DNA from 2 places in the uncultured Porticoccus sp. genome. Region 1 is predicted to be linked to the other one. Evidence: riboswitches for the same ligand, from Rfam matches in the RefSeq annotation. Region 1 holds a riboswitch; the other holds the start of a gene.

Region 1 (7,673 bases):
CGGATTTATCGAAATTCCCGATTTGCTGCGCCTTGTGCCGGGCTTTCAGGTCGGACTCAGCTGGCGTGATCACCATGCATCGGTGACCTATCACGGTCAGTCCGACGGTCTCTCGCGGCGTATGCAGGTTTTGCTCGACGGTCGTGTGGTGGTGGGATCACTGTTTGGGCTGGTGGATTGGGATCGGCTGGGAATCACTGTCGATGACATTGAGCGGATAGAGGTGGTTCGCGGTCCGGCGGGTGTTTCCTTCGGCTCCAATGCTTTCGTTGGCGTCATCAATATTGTGACCCAGAAACCCTACCACAATCCCGGCTGGCGGTTCAGCGCAACGACAGGCAGCCGCGACACCAGTCTGCTTGCCGCACGCTATGCCCATAGCGGTGATCAATTGGATTACCGGGCTTCCCTCAGTTACTTCAACACCGATGGCTTCCGCGGTGTCAATGACGAGTCGATCGCTCGTTCCGGTCGCTTTCAGGGGACTTTTCAGGCGACGCCTGAAACTTCCCTGGATTTTCAACTGGGTTACGCCGAGGGCCCCTGGGGTCGTGGCGGCAATGGTGTCTCTGTGGATCCTGTCGGCACCAAGGAAGCCAGCGAGCAATATGGCAGCCTCCGTCTGACCCGCACCACGGACCCTGGCAGTGCCTGGTATCTGCAGTTCGGCTTCAGCTCCGGTGAAGAAAACGATAAATTTTCTGCCGGGCTACTGTCGGACTTACTGGGGGTCGATCCCGCCGATATTGGTGGGGTGATCCCCGGTCAACAGGAACAGGAGGTGATTGGTCGCACCTTTGACTATCAGGTCAACCGGCGCGATATCGAGTTTCAGCAACTGTTAAATGGACAGCGCTACCGGATTGCCTGGGGCCTGGGTTATCGCAAGGATATGGTCAATAGCCTGGAAATCGTCGGCCAAAAAGAGTGGCAGGCCATGGAGACCTATCGGGCGCAGGGTAATATCGAGTACCGGTTGACTGATCAACTGTTGTTGAACGCCGGTGCCATATACGAAAAGAACAACATCAATCCCGGTGAGCTGTCCTGGCGGTTGGGCCTGAACTTCACCCCGATTGAGGGACATATGTTCCGGGTCTCGGTTGCGGAGAGCTGGCGGCAACCATTTCTGGTGGAGAATTTTCACAATATTGCCGTGCGGCTGAACGACGGTACCGAGATCGAAACTGTTCAGATAGCACCGGAGCCGATCGATGCAGAACGGCTGCGCAGTTACGAATTGGGTTATATCGGCAATTGGCTGGATGAGCGGTTGACCGCCGAGGTGAAATTCTACCGCGAAGAGTTTGAAGACGAGATTGAATTTGTCTGGGATCCCGCTTACCCGGAGGTGGCATCAATTTTTAATCAGGGCGCAATCCTAGACATCAATGGCGGCAGTACCGATATCGACGGGTTTGAAACTGGTGCGCGCTGGCTGGCATCCGATCGCACTCGCTTCTGGTTGTCCTATGCTTACGCCGACGCTGATCAGTCCAGTTTGCCGATGGCCTTTCGCAGCCTCTATCAAACGTCAGCGACACCACGCCATACCGCCAGTCTGTTGATGTCCCATGATTTCGGTCGCCACTGGCAGGTGAGTGCCGGTTATTACTATCTCGACGATATGGTCTGGATTCTGTGGGGCTCCGAAACCGATGCCTATCGACGGCTTGATGTGCGGATTGCCCGCCAGTTCCCGCTGCGCAATGCTGACCTGAAGCTGGAATTGATCGGTCAGAACCTCGGTGGCGATTACGTCGAGTTCAAGCAGGCCAACCGTTTTGAAACGCGGACATTTTTGCGTGCCACACTGCAGTTTCACTGATATCCCCACGGTCAAACCCCCTGATCGGGGGGTATCACATGGTAGACTGAAAAGCATTTTCGGGAGATTGTTACTTGGCCAGAAAGAAAACCACCGCCTATGTTTGTAACGACTGTGGTGCGGATTACACCAAATGGCAGGGGCAGTGCCCCGACTGCGGTGCATGGAATACGTTGACTGAAGTGCGTCTCGGCGCTGTTGTCACCTCGGGTAGCCGCAGTGGCGGTGGCTTTGCCGGGGCTGCCGACGGTGTGGTGAACACGCTGGCGGAAATCGATCTGGCCGATATTCCCCGTATCAGCGCGGGTAGTCAGGAGCTGGATCTGGTGCTGGGTGGTGGGCTGGTGCCCGGATCCTGCATTCTGGTGGGTGGCGAGCCGGGCGCGGGCAAAAGCACCTTGCTGCTGCAAACCCTCTGCAAACTGGCGGAGAGTCAGGTGGCGCTCTATGTCACCGGTGAAGAATCCCCGCAACAGGTCGCCATGCGGGCCCATCGCCTGGGTCTGCCGGTCAACCGGTTGCAGATCATGGCGGAAACCTCCGTGGAAACGGTCTGTGCCACTGCCGCGCGAGTGCAACCGAAGATCCTGGTGGTTGATTCCATTCAAGTCATGCAGCTTGAAGAAATCTCCTCGGCCCCCGGCAGCGTTTCGCAGGTGCGGGAATGTGCCGCGATGCTGGTTCGCTACGCGAAACAGACGGGCACAGTGCTGTTGCTGGTGGGTCATGTCACCAAGGATGGCAGTCTGGCCGGTCCCAAGGTATTGGAACACATGATCGATTGCTCGCTGATGTTAGAGGGGACCAGCGACAGTCATTTTCGCACCCTGCGCAGTCACAAAAATCGTTTCGGTGCGGTCAATGAGTTGGGCGTGTTTGCCATGACCGACAAGGGGCTGCGCGAAGTGGCAAACCCGTCTGCCATCTTTTTACAACGGGGTGATGAGGTGGCTTCCGGCAGCGTGGTCATTGTGGTCTGGGAGGGCACCCGGCCCCTGTTGGTGGAGCTGCAGGCGCTGGTGGATGACAGTCACCTGAGCAATCCGAGGCGCGTGACCGTGGGGCTGGAGCACAATCGCCTGGCGATGCTGCTGGCGGTGTTGCACCGTCACGGCGGAATCATGGTCGGTGATCAGGACGTCTTTGTGAATGTGGTGGGTGGTGTCAAGGTATTGGAGACCAGTGCCGATCTGGCGCTGATCCTGGCGGTTATTTCCAGCTTCCGCGACCATCCGCTGCCCCGCGATCTGGTGGTCTTCGGTGAGGTGGGGCTGTCCGGTGAGATCAGGCCGGTGCAAAACGGTCAGGAACGACTGCGAGAGGCCGCCAAACACGGCTTCACGCGAGCGATTATTCCCTTTGGCAATGCCCCTCGCCAGCCGATTAGGGGGATGGAGGTGATACCGGTGCGCAAGCTGACCGATGCGCTGGATGCCCTTGGCTAATGCCTCCCTGCCCGCGTCTCTCATGCAAAACCCAAATTGACTTTGCCCGGCTCCGGGCGTAAATTCCTCCACCTTGCTTAGGCAACAGGTTCTCGACGCAGCGTTCAGTGCGTCGAGTGAAACGGGAAGTCGGTGCGCTACATGACGCCAGTCAAAGGCAAACCCGACACTGCCCCCGCAACGGTAATTGAGTGAACCCGCAGTACGGGTTCAAAAGCCAGATCACACAGCCACTGTGCATATGCATGGGAAGGCGATCTGGCAGGGGAAACCGCTCATGAGTCCGGAGACCGGCCTGTCGCTACGCAAACGAACCACGGGGTGTGGTTGCGTTGGTGTCGACAGTTTTTCTGTTCCATCGCCAATGATAACTCCGTGGACTGATCTCACTCAGCACGCGTTCGGGGTCGAACGCCGGAGACCTGTCAATGAAAAAACGTCCCTCCGCCAGTTGCCTGGCACTCCTTGTCATTTCCTGTGCCAGCGCTCAGGCCACAGAAACAGCAATTGACGCTGAAACCGGTAAGAATAATCTTCAGGAGGTCGTGGTCACCGCGTCTCTGGCACCGGTTCAGTTGCAGCAGACCGGTAACGCCATTCATGTTATTTCCGCCCGGGATATCGAAACCAGTGGCGCCGCTGTAGTCAGTGACCTGTTGCGCGATGTGCCCGGTGTCGCCATCAACCGAAGCGGCCCGCTCGGTTCCACGACCCAGTTGAGAATGCGTGGTGCCGAAGGCAACCATGTGCTGGTGTTGGTGGATGGCGTAGAAGTGAACGATGGTGGCCAGGCCGACGAATTTAACTGGGCTCATATGTCCACCGCCGGAATCGAGCGGATCGAAGTGGTGCGCGGTGCACAGAGCGCCCTTTGGGGCAGCGATGCGGTGGCGGGGGTGATCAATATTATTACCCGCCAGACGGAGGAGCCCTTTCAGGCACAGGTCTTCTCCGAGGGCGGTAGCCACGGCATCAATCATACCGGCTTTACGCTCGGGGCCAGTGTCGGAACGGCCCACTTCAATCTCAGTGGATCACACCTGTCATCCGACGGCGACAACATTTCCCGTTCCGGCAGTGAAGATGACGGTTATCGCAACAGCACCCTTAATCTTAATGCCGGCTGGCGACCGCTGGACAACCTGGGACTGTCCCTGACGGCCCGCCAGACAGAGGGCGAAAATGAATTTGATGGCATTGATGACCTGATCACCGGTTTGCCGGAGGACGGCGATCTTGAGTCGGATTTCCGTCAGCGTTTTATACGCGCCCAGGCGGATTTGTCCCTGCTGGATGATCGCTGGCAGCATCGGGTCGCTCTGGCGGTCAGCCGCCACAACAATGAAAACTATACCGATGGCGAGAGCACTGGCTCGAACGCCACGCGAAAAAAACAGTACAGCTATATCACCAGTTTCAGTTGGGATGAGCAGGCCCAGCGCCTGTCGCTGCTGCTGGAACGGGAAACCGAGGATTTCCGCCAGCGAGGCCCGATTCTCTTTGGCGACCCGAATCAGAACCAGAGCCGCGAAACCGACAGTGTGGCACTGGAGTACCGGGTGGTGCTGTGGGATGACCTGACCCTGGGTGCCAGTGTGCGTCACGATGACAACAGCGAGTTTCAGAATGCCTACACGCGGCGCTTTGATGCCAGTTACCGCATCCCCGAATCGGCCACGCGTTTGCGTGCCAGCTGGGGCACAGCGGTGAAAAATCCCACCTTTTCAGAGCGCTTTGGCTTCTATACCAACTTTATCGGCAACCCCGATCTGCGTCCGGAAAAATCCACCAGTTGGGACATGGGTGTCGATCAGTCGCTGTTTGATGGCCGCTTGATGCTCGGCCTGACCTATTTTCGTGCCCGCCTGGAAAATGAAATCAACGGGTTTGTCTATGATCCGGTTGCCTTTGCCTTCACCGCAGAAAATGTCGATGGTAACAGCGACCGGCAGGGTGTGGAGCTGACCTTTGATGCCAGCCTGACACAGACCCTGTCCCTCAAGGGCAGTTATACCTACACGGATGCCACCGAACCTAACAGTGGCGGCCGGGATGTGGATGAATTGCGCCGCCCGCGCCATCTCGGTAGCACCACGCTGAACTGGCAGGTGGCCGAGCGCCTCAATATTGTCCTCAATGCCCAGTACAATGGCCACCAGGATGACCAGTATTTCCCGCCTTGGCCGCAGCCTTCGGCGCGTGTTGAGCTGGATGACTATACACTGGTGAATCTGAGTGCCCAGTATCAGGCGAGCAAATCACTGACCGTTTATACCCGGCTGGAAAATCTGTTGGATGAGGATTATGAGGAAGTTTTTGGCTATGAGTCGCTCGGTTTTGGCGCCATGGTCGGTGTTCGCTACAGTTTCAACCAATAAGTCACCGGATCAGGAGGGCAGGTTGTCGTGACCGATTTGAGCAGACCCGGCAAAACCCGGGTGTTGTTGTCTTGGAGCAGCGGCAAGGATTCCGCCTGGACACTTTATCAGTTGCAGCGGGATCCCACCGTGGAGGTTGTCGGGTTGTTGACCACCTACAATCAGGCATTTGCCCGCTCGGCCATCCACGGTGTTCGCTTGACCCTGGTGCGCGCCCAGGCGCAGGCTGCCGGGTTGCCGCTGGTTGAAATTCCTCTGCCGTGGCCGTGCAGCAACGAACAGTATGAGCAGGCCATGCGTGCCGGGCTGGATGAAGCCATGCAGCGATTCGTACCGGATGCGATTGCCTTCGGCGATCTGTTTCTGGAGGACATTCGCGCCTACCGCGAAAGCCGTATGGCGCAGACCGGACTCGACGTGCTGTTTCCAATCTGGGGCACGCCGACGGATCAGTTGGCCCTGACCATGATCAGCGGCGGCCTGCAGGCCGCTGTCACCTGCCTAGATCCCGCCAGGATGCCCCAGTCACTGGCGGGCGCCGCGTTCGATCTGGATTTTCTGGCGAAGTTACCGGCAACGGTTGATCCCTGTGGGGAGAATGGTGAATTCCACAGCTTTGCCTGGAGTGGACCGATGTTCAAATGGCCGATACGGGTTGCCGTGGGTGAAACAGTCATCCGCGAGGGATTTGTTTACACCGACCTGACGGCGGTGGTGGCTTGAGGATTGTCTCGCTGTTGCCCAGCGCCACAGAGATCATCTGTGGCATCGGCCTCCGCGACAGCCTGGTGGGGGTCACCCATGAGTGTGATTATCCACCCGACGTGGTGGGATTGCCCGTGGTGACTGCCTCCAGGATTCCCAAGGGGCTTGCCAGTAGTGAGATTGATACGCTGGTGAGCGACCAGCTGGAAACGGACACGGCGCTGTACAGCCTGAACGAGCCGGTGCTACGGCAGCTTGCCCCTGATTTGATCGTCACGCAGGCCCTTTGCGATGTCTGTGCGGTCTCTGCCGGTGAGGTGAACGACATGGCCTGTCAATTGCCCGGTAATGTCCGGGTGATCAATCTGGAGCCAGCCTGTTTGCGGGATGTTCTGGATACGGTGTTGCTGGTGGGTGAGGCGGCGGGTTGTACCGCGGCGGCCGCTACCTATCACGCCGAGCTCTGCCGCCGGGTCGATCGGGTGGCGGCGCGGACGGCGGCTGTGTCGGCACTGCGTCCCCGGGTGGCCATTCTGGAGTGGCTTGACCCGATCTATGATGGTGGGCACTGGTACCCGGAGCTGATCGAGCTGGCCGGTGGCATTCCCTGTTTTGGCGAACAGCAGCGGCCATCCCGCCGCCGCTCCTGGGAGGAGTTGGTGGCCGCGGTACCGGATGTGGTGGTGGTTTCGCTGTGCGGATTTGACTTGCAGCGCACGGCCCTGGATATTCCCCTGCTGACGGGCAGGTCAGGTTACGGTATGTTGCCTGCGACAGAGTCCGGTCAGGTCTATATGGTAGACGGCAACAGTTATTTCAGCCGACCCGGCCCCCGGCTGGTGGACAGTCTGGAAATACTGGCCAATCTGCTGCACCCCGAAATTCATCCACTGCCGCAGGGTATGATGGGCGCAGTGAAAATTCCGAACACCCCCTGAGGACATGCAATGACAGACAAACACCAGCAGAAGATGCAGAAGCTCAAGGAAAAAGTGGACGCCGGTATAGCGGCCGCAGACCAGGAGCGCGGTGTGATGGTTTTGCTCACAGGTGATGGCAAGGGTAAATCCAGCTCTGCCTTTGGCATGGTGATGCGGGCGTTGGGCTATCACTACAAGGTGGGCGTGGTGCAATTCATCAAGGGCGAGCAACTCTCGGGGGAAGAGCTTTACCTGCAGGAAAAGTGCCCGGAAGTGGACTTCTACCAGATGGGCACCGGTTTTACCTGGAACACCCAGGATCGCCAGGGTGATATGGAGGCCGCCCTTCGCACCTGGCTGGTGGCCAAGCGAATGCTGGCGGATGAAAGTTTCCATC
Region 2 (7,673 bases), on a different contig from region 1:
CAGAGCCGCCGGAGCACCGAGCCCGAACGACGGTTTACGTTTCCGCCAGAGCACAACCCCACTGATGCCCAGAAAAACCAGCCCCAGTGCTGTGAGCGCGCCCAATAACTGGTTCAACCAGCCGAACAGCTGCCCTTCATGGGCGGCCACACCAATTCCGATAACCCGGTCGAGCCAGGGGCGCTCAGCAAAGGTCTGCACCTTCACCACATCGCCGGACTGGCCATCGAGCCAGGCATCTGCCCGCAACGGGCGGTTCTGGGACTGGGACTGGACTTTCCATAGGGCAGGATTCTGCTTATCCGTCGACAGCAATACCGGCGGGGCAAATTGCAGGGAGCTGGACGTGGCGAGGAGCGCTTCACTGAGATCTACACGCCCCGAGGGCATTGCACCATCGTGGTGGTGTTCCCGTGCCCGACTGATTGTCCAGTCCTGTTGCACCGGCCTGTCACCCCACTGCCGCAGCTCCTTGAAAGCGGTGCCCCACACCAGAGTCCAGGGTAAAGCAGTCATCAACAGGAATAGTACGAACATCGCCAGCCAGATACCGGTTACCACATGCAGGTCCCGCCAGAACAGGCGACCACCCCGGCCAAGGCGGGGATAAAGCACGCCGGCCAGACCACGGCCGTTGCGCGGCCACCACAGGTATAACCCTGTCAGCACCAGTACAACAGCCCAGCAACCGGCCAGTTCCACCAGGACGGAGCCCACCTTACCCGCCAGCAACTCCCCGTGAAAAGCTCGTACCTGCCGGATGAACTGGTCTTCCGCAACCACGCTATGCAGCACTTTCAGGCTGTAGGGGTGGACATACACAAGCCGCTGCCGGCCTTGATCAAGCACAGTAATGACGACGGCTTGATCATCCGCCTCCGGCAGTTGATAACTGGTAAAACCACTACCCGGAAACGCGGCCAGGGCCGCACCGATCTGGGCATCCGCGCTGCTGCGCTCGCCCGATACCACCAGATTCTGGTAGGGGCGATTGGCCAGCGCATCCAGTTGTGGCTTGAACAGGTAAATGGCCCCGGAGATCGATAGTGTCAGCACAAAGGGAATGCAGAACAGTCCGGCATAAAAATGCCAACGCCACAGGGTGCGATAAATGCTCATAGAGCGGTTGTTATGCGCCATCGTGCCCGCCTTGTTACCAGTCATACGCCTTGTTACCAGTCATAAGAGACATTGAAATACAGAGTTCGTGCAGGCCAGGGGTGGGCTACATAGGCGGTTTCATCGGTGACGTTATCCATGCCCAGGCCGAAGGCCAGGTGTTTATCCCAGCGAAAGCTGGTTTTCAATCCGAGGAACAGGTAGCGATCCTGGCCGCCGAATACCTGATCGGCCTTATCGCTGTTATCCAGTCGCCCGTAGCTGTCACTGGCGTATTGCAGGCTGCCACCGATATCCCAGCGATCGGTCATGTGGTAGGTGGCCAGCAGATTGCCACGCCATTTCGGCATACGCGGGAATACATTGCCGACGATGACGGGATCTGGAGCATTGTCGACGATTTCAGCATCGGTCCAGGCCATGTTGAAGCGCACATCCAGTTTCGGCAGCAGGAAGTCGGCGGCGTTGACAATAAACTCGGCGCCGCGGGTTCTCACCTCGTCCACCGGCACGAAAGTACGGATCGAGGAACCGCCCGGCAGAATCGTCGCCTGGGACTCGATCACGTCTTTGATGTTTTCCAAAAACAGGTTCAACCGCACATAACCCTGATCGATGGCCCGCTCGATCATGAAGTTATGGTGCAGACCCTCTTCCGGCTGTAAACCGGGATTGGCCTCACTGACCGCGTTGAAGGCCTGGAACTGGCTGAACAGTTCCTCAACGATGGGGAAGCGATAGGCCTTGGCGATGGAGTAGCGGAAGGCCCACAGGTCATCCGGGCGGAAACCCAGGGAAAATTTCGGGGAGAATTTCTCCTCGGAACGACTCGGCAGCTTGACCAGATCCAACCAGGGTGTCATGGCATCGTCGTCCGAAAAATAACCATCACTGCTTTTCCAGGATTCATAGCGCCCACCCAGAGAAGTGGACCAGTGCGCATCGATATCCCAGTTCAGCTGCAGGAACGCCGCGGCGATCCTGGTCTCCCCACCGCTACGGCTGGTGGCCCGGGTTCTGTCGCCGGCAACATAATTATCGGCGTTATAGACCGTGGTATTCAGTTCGTAGGTTTCGTAGCGCAGGCCCGTCACCCATTGCATGCCGTCCAGACCAAATTCATGCAAAGTGAATTTGAGATCGGCAGTTTGCCAACCGGTGTCGCCGTAATCCAGCACCTGTCCAGCCAGAGTATGGTCTGGGTGGGCAGGATTGAGGGCAGAGCTGCGGGTTTCATCCGCAATAATGGCAAAGTGGCTGAGATTGGTTTCCACTGACAGACTGTCGGTCAAATCTCCCTTCAGGCGCAACCCCACCGAAAGGCTGCGGCGCTCCTGCTCACTGACATTGAGTCGGCTGCCTGGGACAAAAAACGGCTCACCATTCTGAACTACGTGGCCGCCCCAGATAGTATTACCATCGATATCCCGTAAATAACTATTAGCGGAATCATTATCCGAACGGCGATCCTCGTAGGCCAGATTCAAGAGGGCAAACCAGTCACCAAGGTCATACCCGGCCTTGAACTTGTAGTTGTCAGTGGTGGTTTTAACCATCCCGGTATCACCGAAATACCACTGGTCTGCGCCTCTGTCGTCTTCGCCCCCTATTGCACCACTGACCGCAGTTGGTGCCAGCGAACCGCTGGTACTGCCATAGTAGAAAGACTGGGGCTGGGAATCGTTTTCCAGACGGTTGTAAGAGAGGTAAACACTGAGGTCGCCGATTTTGTCGCCGAAAGAAATAAAACCCTTGCGTCCCCACAGATCATCGTCGAAACCGTATTCATCAAAGGACTGGACAAAGGATGACCAATCCACATGAAACTCCCGTTGCTGGGGAATCGCCGTTTCGATCAACACCACACCACCCATGGCGTTGCCGCTGTGCTCGGCGGAAAACGGGCCATAAACCACTTCCACCTGGGCGATTTCGCTGGCCGACACCAGGGTCCAGCGCGGCGCGCCGTTCCAGCGTGACTCGAGAAAATAGTGCAGCGGCACGCCGTCTGCAAACACCATTGAGCGGCTGGTCTGGAACATGTTGGAACCGCGGATCCCCAGGGTACCGTTGGCATCGCCGATGAAGCGGCGACGAATCACCAGGCTGGGCTCGTATTTCACCAGATCTTCCGTGGTCGCCACGTTGATACTGGCCATATCCTCCCGAGTCAATACACTGGTTGGGTTGGTATAGCCCGCCTCGCGACTGGAAGGTTGTTTACCCCAGATTTTGACTTCTTCCAGGCTTGCCGCGGCGGTTTCCATGGCCACTTCGACGCCACCGTCTTCCGCGTGAGCAGAGATCACTGAAAGACAGAACAGGGATGGAAGGGCCAAGACAGAAGTCCAGCGAATTTCTTTTTTCATTTTCTCCCCAGCCCGAATCTAAATGAAAGTGATTCGAATTCAGGGGCAGCATAATTGGGGCTCACCGGCATCCAGTCAATGCGACAAATTGTCGCAGCCTTGGGCGGACGACCTAGACCATGGCATTCCATTCGCCAACGGACAGGAAACCACTTTACATGCACAAATACACAAGATATGCTCGTAAAAGCTGGTTGGATTGGCACATCTTGTGTTTGATGAGCCTTCCTGAAAAGGGAATCCGGTGAAAATCCGGAACTGACGCGCAGCGGTAATGGGGAACGAACGCGACATCGGCACCGCCGAGGCACTGTTCAATTGAACGGGAAGCCGTCGCCGTAGGCAGCGCAACTTCATGCGCAATGCCCCTGAGTCCGAAGACCTGCCAGCAAACAAGGCTTCAGTCTTCGCGATTCAGGACACCAGCTGCATACGGGGAACCAATGCCCCACCGTGCCGCCATGTTGTATTTTGTCCGTCCGCCGATTGGCGAAGCCTGAAGATTTCGCGCATAAATCGACAGGAATGACATGATGAACAGCCAACCCTTCACCCCTGGCGGGCAGGACACGCCGCCCCCACACGCTACAGACATACCGTTTAAAGTGATCAAGCGCACTGGCCAGGCCGTGCCCTTCGATGCCTCAAAAATCGCCATCGCCATGACCAGGGCCTTCCTTGCCGTAGAGGGCCAGGAAGCATCCGGTTCGGCGCGGGTCAAACAGACTGTCAACACCATTGCCCGGGAAATTATCGAACGCCTGCAAAAGCGACTACCGGCGGGCGGCAGTGTGCATATCGAAGAAATTCAGGATCTGGTGGAGCTGGGTCTGATGCGCAGTGAGTGCCACAAGGTGGCCCGCGCCTATGTGCTGTATCGGGAGCAACACCATCAGAACCGCAGTGCCGCTGGCCTTGCCACGCCCACTCATGCCGAACCCAGCGAACAACTGCCGGTTGTCGACAGCAGCGGCAAGAAGGTGATGCTGAACCTGACAGACATGGACCAGCGGGTACAGCGCGCCTGCCGGGGCATTGAGGATGTGGACGCCGACTATCTGGCTGCCCAGATTCGTCGCACCCTCTACGGGGGAATGAAAGCAGCGGAAGTGACCACTGCCATGGTGATGGCAACACGCCCTCTGATTGAAAAAGACCCGGGCTATTCCCACGCCTGTGCCCATCTGTTGCTGGAGCAGCTCTGGGAAGAAGTCATCCTGGCCCTTGATTGTCACCAGAGCCTGTCCGGCCATTATAGTGAACAGGACTATGCCGCCCTGTTTCAGGCGGGGATTCGCGGGGCCGTCGAGGCGGAACTGCTGGACGAGGCCATGCTCAACTTTGACCTGCAACGCCTCAGTGCCGCCCTGCAGCCGGAGCGCGACCGGCAGTTCACCTATCTGGGATTGCAGACCCTCTACGACCGCTACTTCCTGCACCGGGACAAACAGCGCCTGGAGCTGCCCCAGAGCTTCTACATGCGGGTAGCCATGGGTTTGGCACTGCAGGAGGATGATCCCGACCAGCGCGCCATCGAGTTCTATGAGGTGATGTCATGCTTTGATTACATGCCTTCCACCCCCACCCTGTTCAATGCCGGCACCCGGCACTCGCAGCTCTCTTCCTGCTACCTCACTACAGTTCCAGACGACCTGGACGGCATCTATGAGGGTATCCGGGACAATGCCATGCTCTCCAAATGGGCCGGTGGCCTGGGCAACGACTGGACCCGGGTGCGGGCTCTGGGTGCCCACATTCGCGGGACCAACGGCGAGTCCCAGGGCGTGGTGCCCTTTCTCAAGGTGGTGAACGACACCGCCGTGGCGGTCAATCAGGGCGGCAAGCGCAAAGGCGCCGTGTGCGCCTATCTGGAGAGCTGGCACCTGGACATCGAGGATTTTCTGGAGCTGCGCAAAAACACCGGCGACGAGCGTCGCCGCACCCACGACATGAATACCGCCAACTGGATTCCCGACCTGTTCATGAAGCGGGTGATCGAGGATCAGTCCTGGACACTGTTTTCACCAGAGGATGTGCCCGATTTACACGATCTCTGCGGCAAGACCTTTGAGGCGCGCTATTGCCATTACGAACAACTGGCCCGGGACGGCAAGCTCCCATTGCACAAAACCGTGCCCGCCACACAGCTGTGGCGAAAAATGTTGTCCATGCTGTTTGAAACCGGTCACCCCTGGATTACCTTCAAGGATCCCTGCAATATCCGCTCTCCCCAGCAACACCAGGGCGTGGTGCACTCCTCCAATCTGTGTACGGAAATCACCCTGAATACCAATGAGCGGGAAATCGCCGTTTGCAATCTCGGCTCTATCAATCTGCCCAACCACATTCGCGACGGCCGACTCGATCAGGCACATTTGGAACAGACGGTTTTCACTGCGGTTCGAATGCTCGACAACGTCATCGACATTAACTACTACGCTGTGGAAAAGGCCCGGCAATCGAATCTGAAACATCGCCCGGTGGGTCTCGGCCTGATGGGGTTCCAGGACGCGCTCTACGCCCTGAAGTTGCCCTACGCCAGCGTGGAAGCCGTGTATTTTGCCGACCAGTCCATGGAGCTGATCAGCTACCATGCGATCCGTGCCTCGGCGCTACTGGCGCAACAGCGCGGCCGCTACGAAAGCTATCAAGGATCCCTGTGGGATCAGAATGTACTGCCCATCGACTCCCTGAAATCGCTGGAACAACAGCGCGGCGACGAGTATTGCACCCTCGACAACTCCAGCCAACTGGACTGGCAGCCGGTGCGCGAACTGGTGGCCCGCCACGGTATGCGCAACTCGAATGTCATGGCCATTGCCCCCACTGCCACCATCTCCAATATTGTCGGTGTCACCCAGTCCATTGAGCCCACCTATCAGAACCTGTTCGTGAAATCCAACCTGTCCGGCGAATTCATGGTAATCAATCCCTGGCTGGTGAAAGCACTTAAGGAGCAGGATTTGTGGGACGAGGTGATGGTCAGTGACCTGAAATACTTCGACGGCTCCCTGGTGGATATCGACCGGGTGCCGGAGGAATTGAAAACCCGCTTCGCCACAGCCTTTGAAATCGACCCCCGCTGGCTGGTGGAGGCGGCGGCACGGCGCCAGAAATGGCTGGATCAGGCCCAGAGCCTCAACCTCTACATGGCTGAACCCTCCGGCAAAAAACTCGACAATCTGTACCGGCTGGCCTGGTCCCGGGGGTTGAAAACCACCTATTACCTGCGTTCCCTGGGGGCTACCCACACCGACAAGGCCAGTCGTGTCAGCGCCGATGCAGACAACCGTGTTTCGGTGTCGGCCGCACCCTCCGCCTGCTCCATTCTCGACCCCGACTGCGAGGCCTGCCAATAATGACTATCCGACAAACTGTACTTGAAACCGACACAACCCTGCTTCCCGACTGGGATGACCCGCTGCGCAGCGCCATTCCTCCCGGCACCATCAACCTGCTGGGCGGGGTCGCTGCCGCACAGCCATCAGAGGCAGCAAAAGTCCCGGCGACACTGTCAATGGCAACCGCGGCAGTGTCGGAAATACCGGCAACACGCCTTCTCCCGATCAATCCGTCGGACAAGCGAGTGGTGAACGGCAAAGCGGACATCAACCAGCTGGCCCCCTTCAAATACCCCTGGGCCTGGGAATTTTTTCTCAATGCCAACAAGAATCACTGGACACCTCTGGACGTCAACATGACCCAGGATATCCACGATTACCACCACAAACTGACCACCGAGGAACGTCATCTGTATGAAAACGTGCTGGCTTACCTGACCACATCGGACATCATGGCCATGCGCAATATCGGCCTGGCAGTGATGGAAAAAATGTCCGCGCCGGAGTTGCAGATTTACCAGGCCCGACAGGTCTATGAAGAAGCACTGCACACCTGGACTTACCAGCACTGCATCGAAACCCTGGGGCTGGACCAGAGCGACATCTACAACCGCTACCGGGTGGTCCCGGCGATCCACGGCAAAATCTGTCTGGCCAGTGCGAGACTGGATACCGTGTTGCGTCAGGATCTGGACCTCGGCAACCGCGACGATCTGGAAACCTTCGCCATGTCCTACCTGTTCTTCGCGGGAATCTTCGAAGGCTGCTGGTTCTACAACGGCTTCAACCCGATTTTTGCCCTGCAGCGCCGGGGCCTGATGAAGGGCACCGGGGAACAGTTGCA

Evidence for each region. Region 1 has a riboswitch for cobalamin ahead of AACZ64_RS08010 (TonB-dependent receptor). Riboswitches for the same ligand answer to the same signal wherever they lie in the genome.
Region 2: it holds a riboswitch for cobalamin, as region 1 does, so the genes downstream of both, AACZ64_RS09075 (ribonucleoside-diphosphate reductase subunit alpha) here and AACZ64_RS08010 (TonB-dependent receptor) in region 1, are expected to answer to the same signal.

Annotation. Positions count from the first base shown of each region.
Region 1 is NZ_CAXBHS010000007.1:84,263-91,935, forward strand. It holds gene AACZ64_RS08000 (TonB-dependent receptor) at 1-1,828, shown strand, start outside; gene radA (DNA repair protein RadA) at 1,903-3,273, shown strand; cobalamin riboswitch at 3,343-3,587, shown strand; gene AACZ64_RS08010 (TonB-dependent receptor) at 3,702-5,651, shown strand; gene AACZ64_RS08015 (adenine nucleotide alpha hydrolase) at 5,679-6,374, shown strand; gene AACZ64_RS08020 (ABC transporter substrate-binding protein) at 6,389-7,294, shown strand; gene cobO (cob(I)yrinic acid a,c-diamide adenosyltransferase) at 7,304-7,673, shown strand, end outside.
Region 2 is NZ_CAXBHS010000008.1:123,719-131,391, reverse strand. It holds gene AACZ64_RS09085 (PepSY domain-containing protein) at 1-1,164, opposite strand, end outside; gene AACZ64_RS09080 (TonB-dependent receptor) at 1,173-3,488, opposite strand; cobalamin riboswitch at 3,663-3,893, shown strand; gene AACZ64_RS09075 (ribonucleoside-diphosphate reductase subunit alpha) at 4,019-6,847, shown strand; gene AACZ64_RS09070 (ribonucleotide-diphosphate reductase subunit beta) at 6,847-7,673, shown strand, end outside.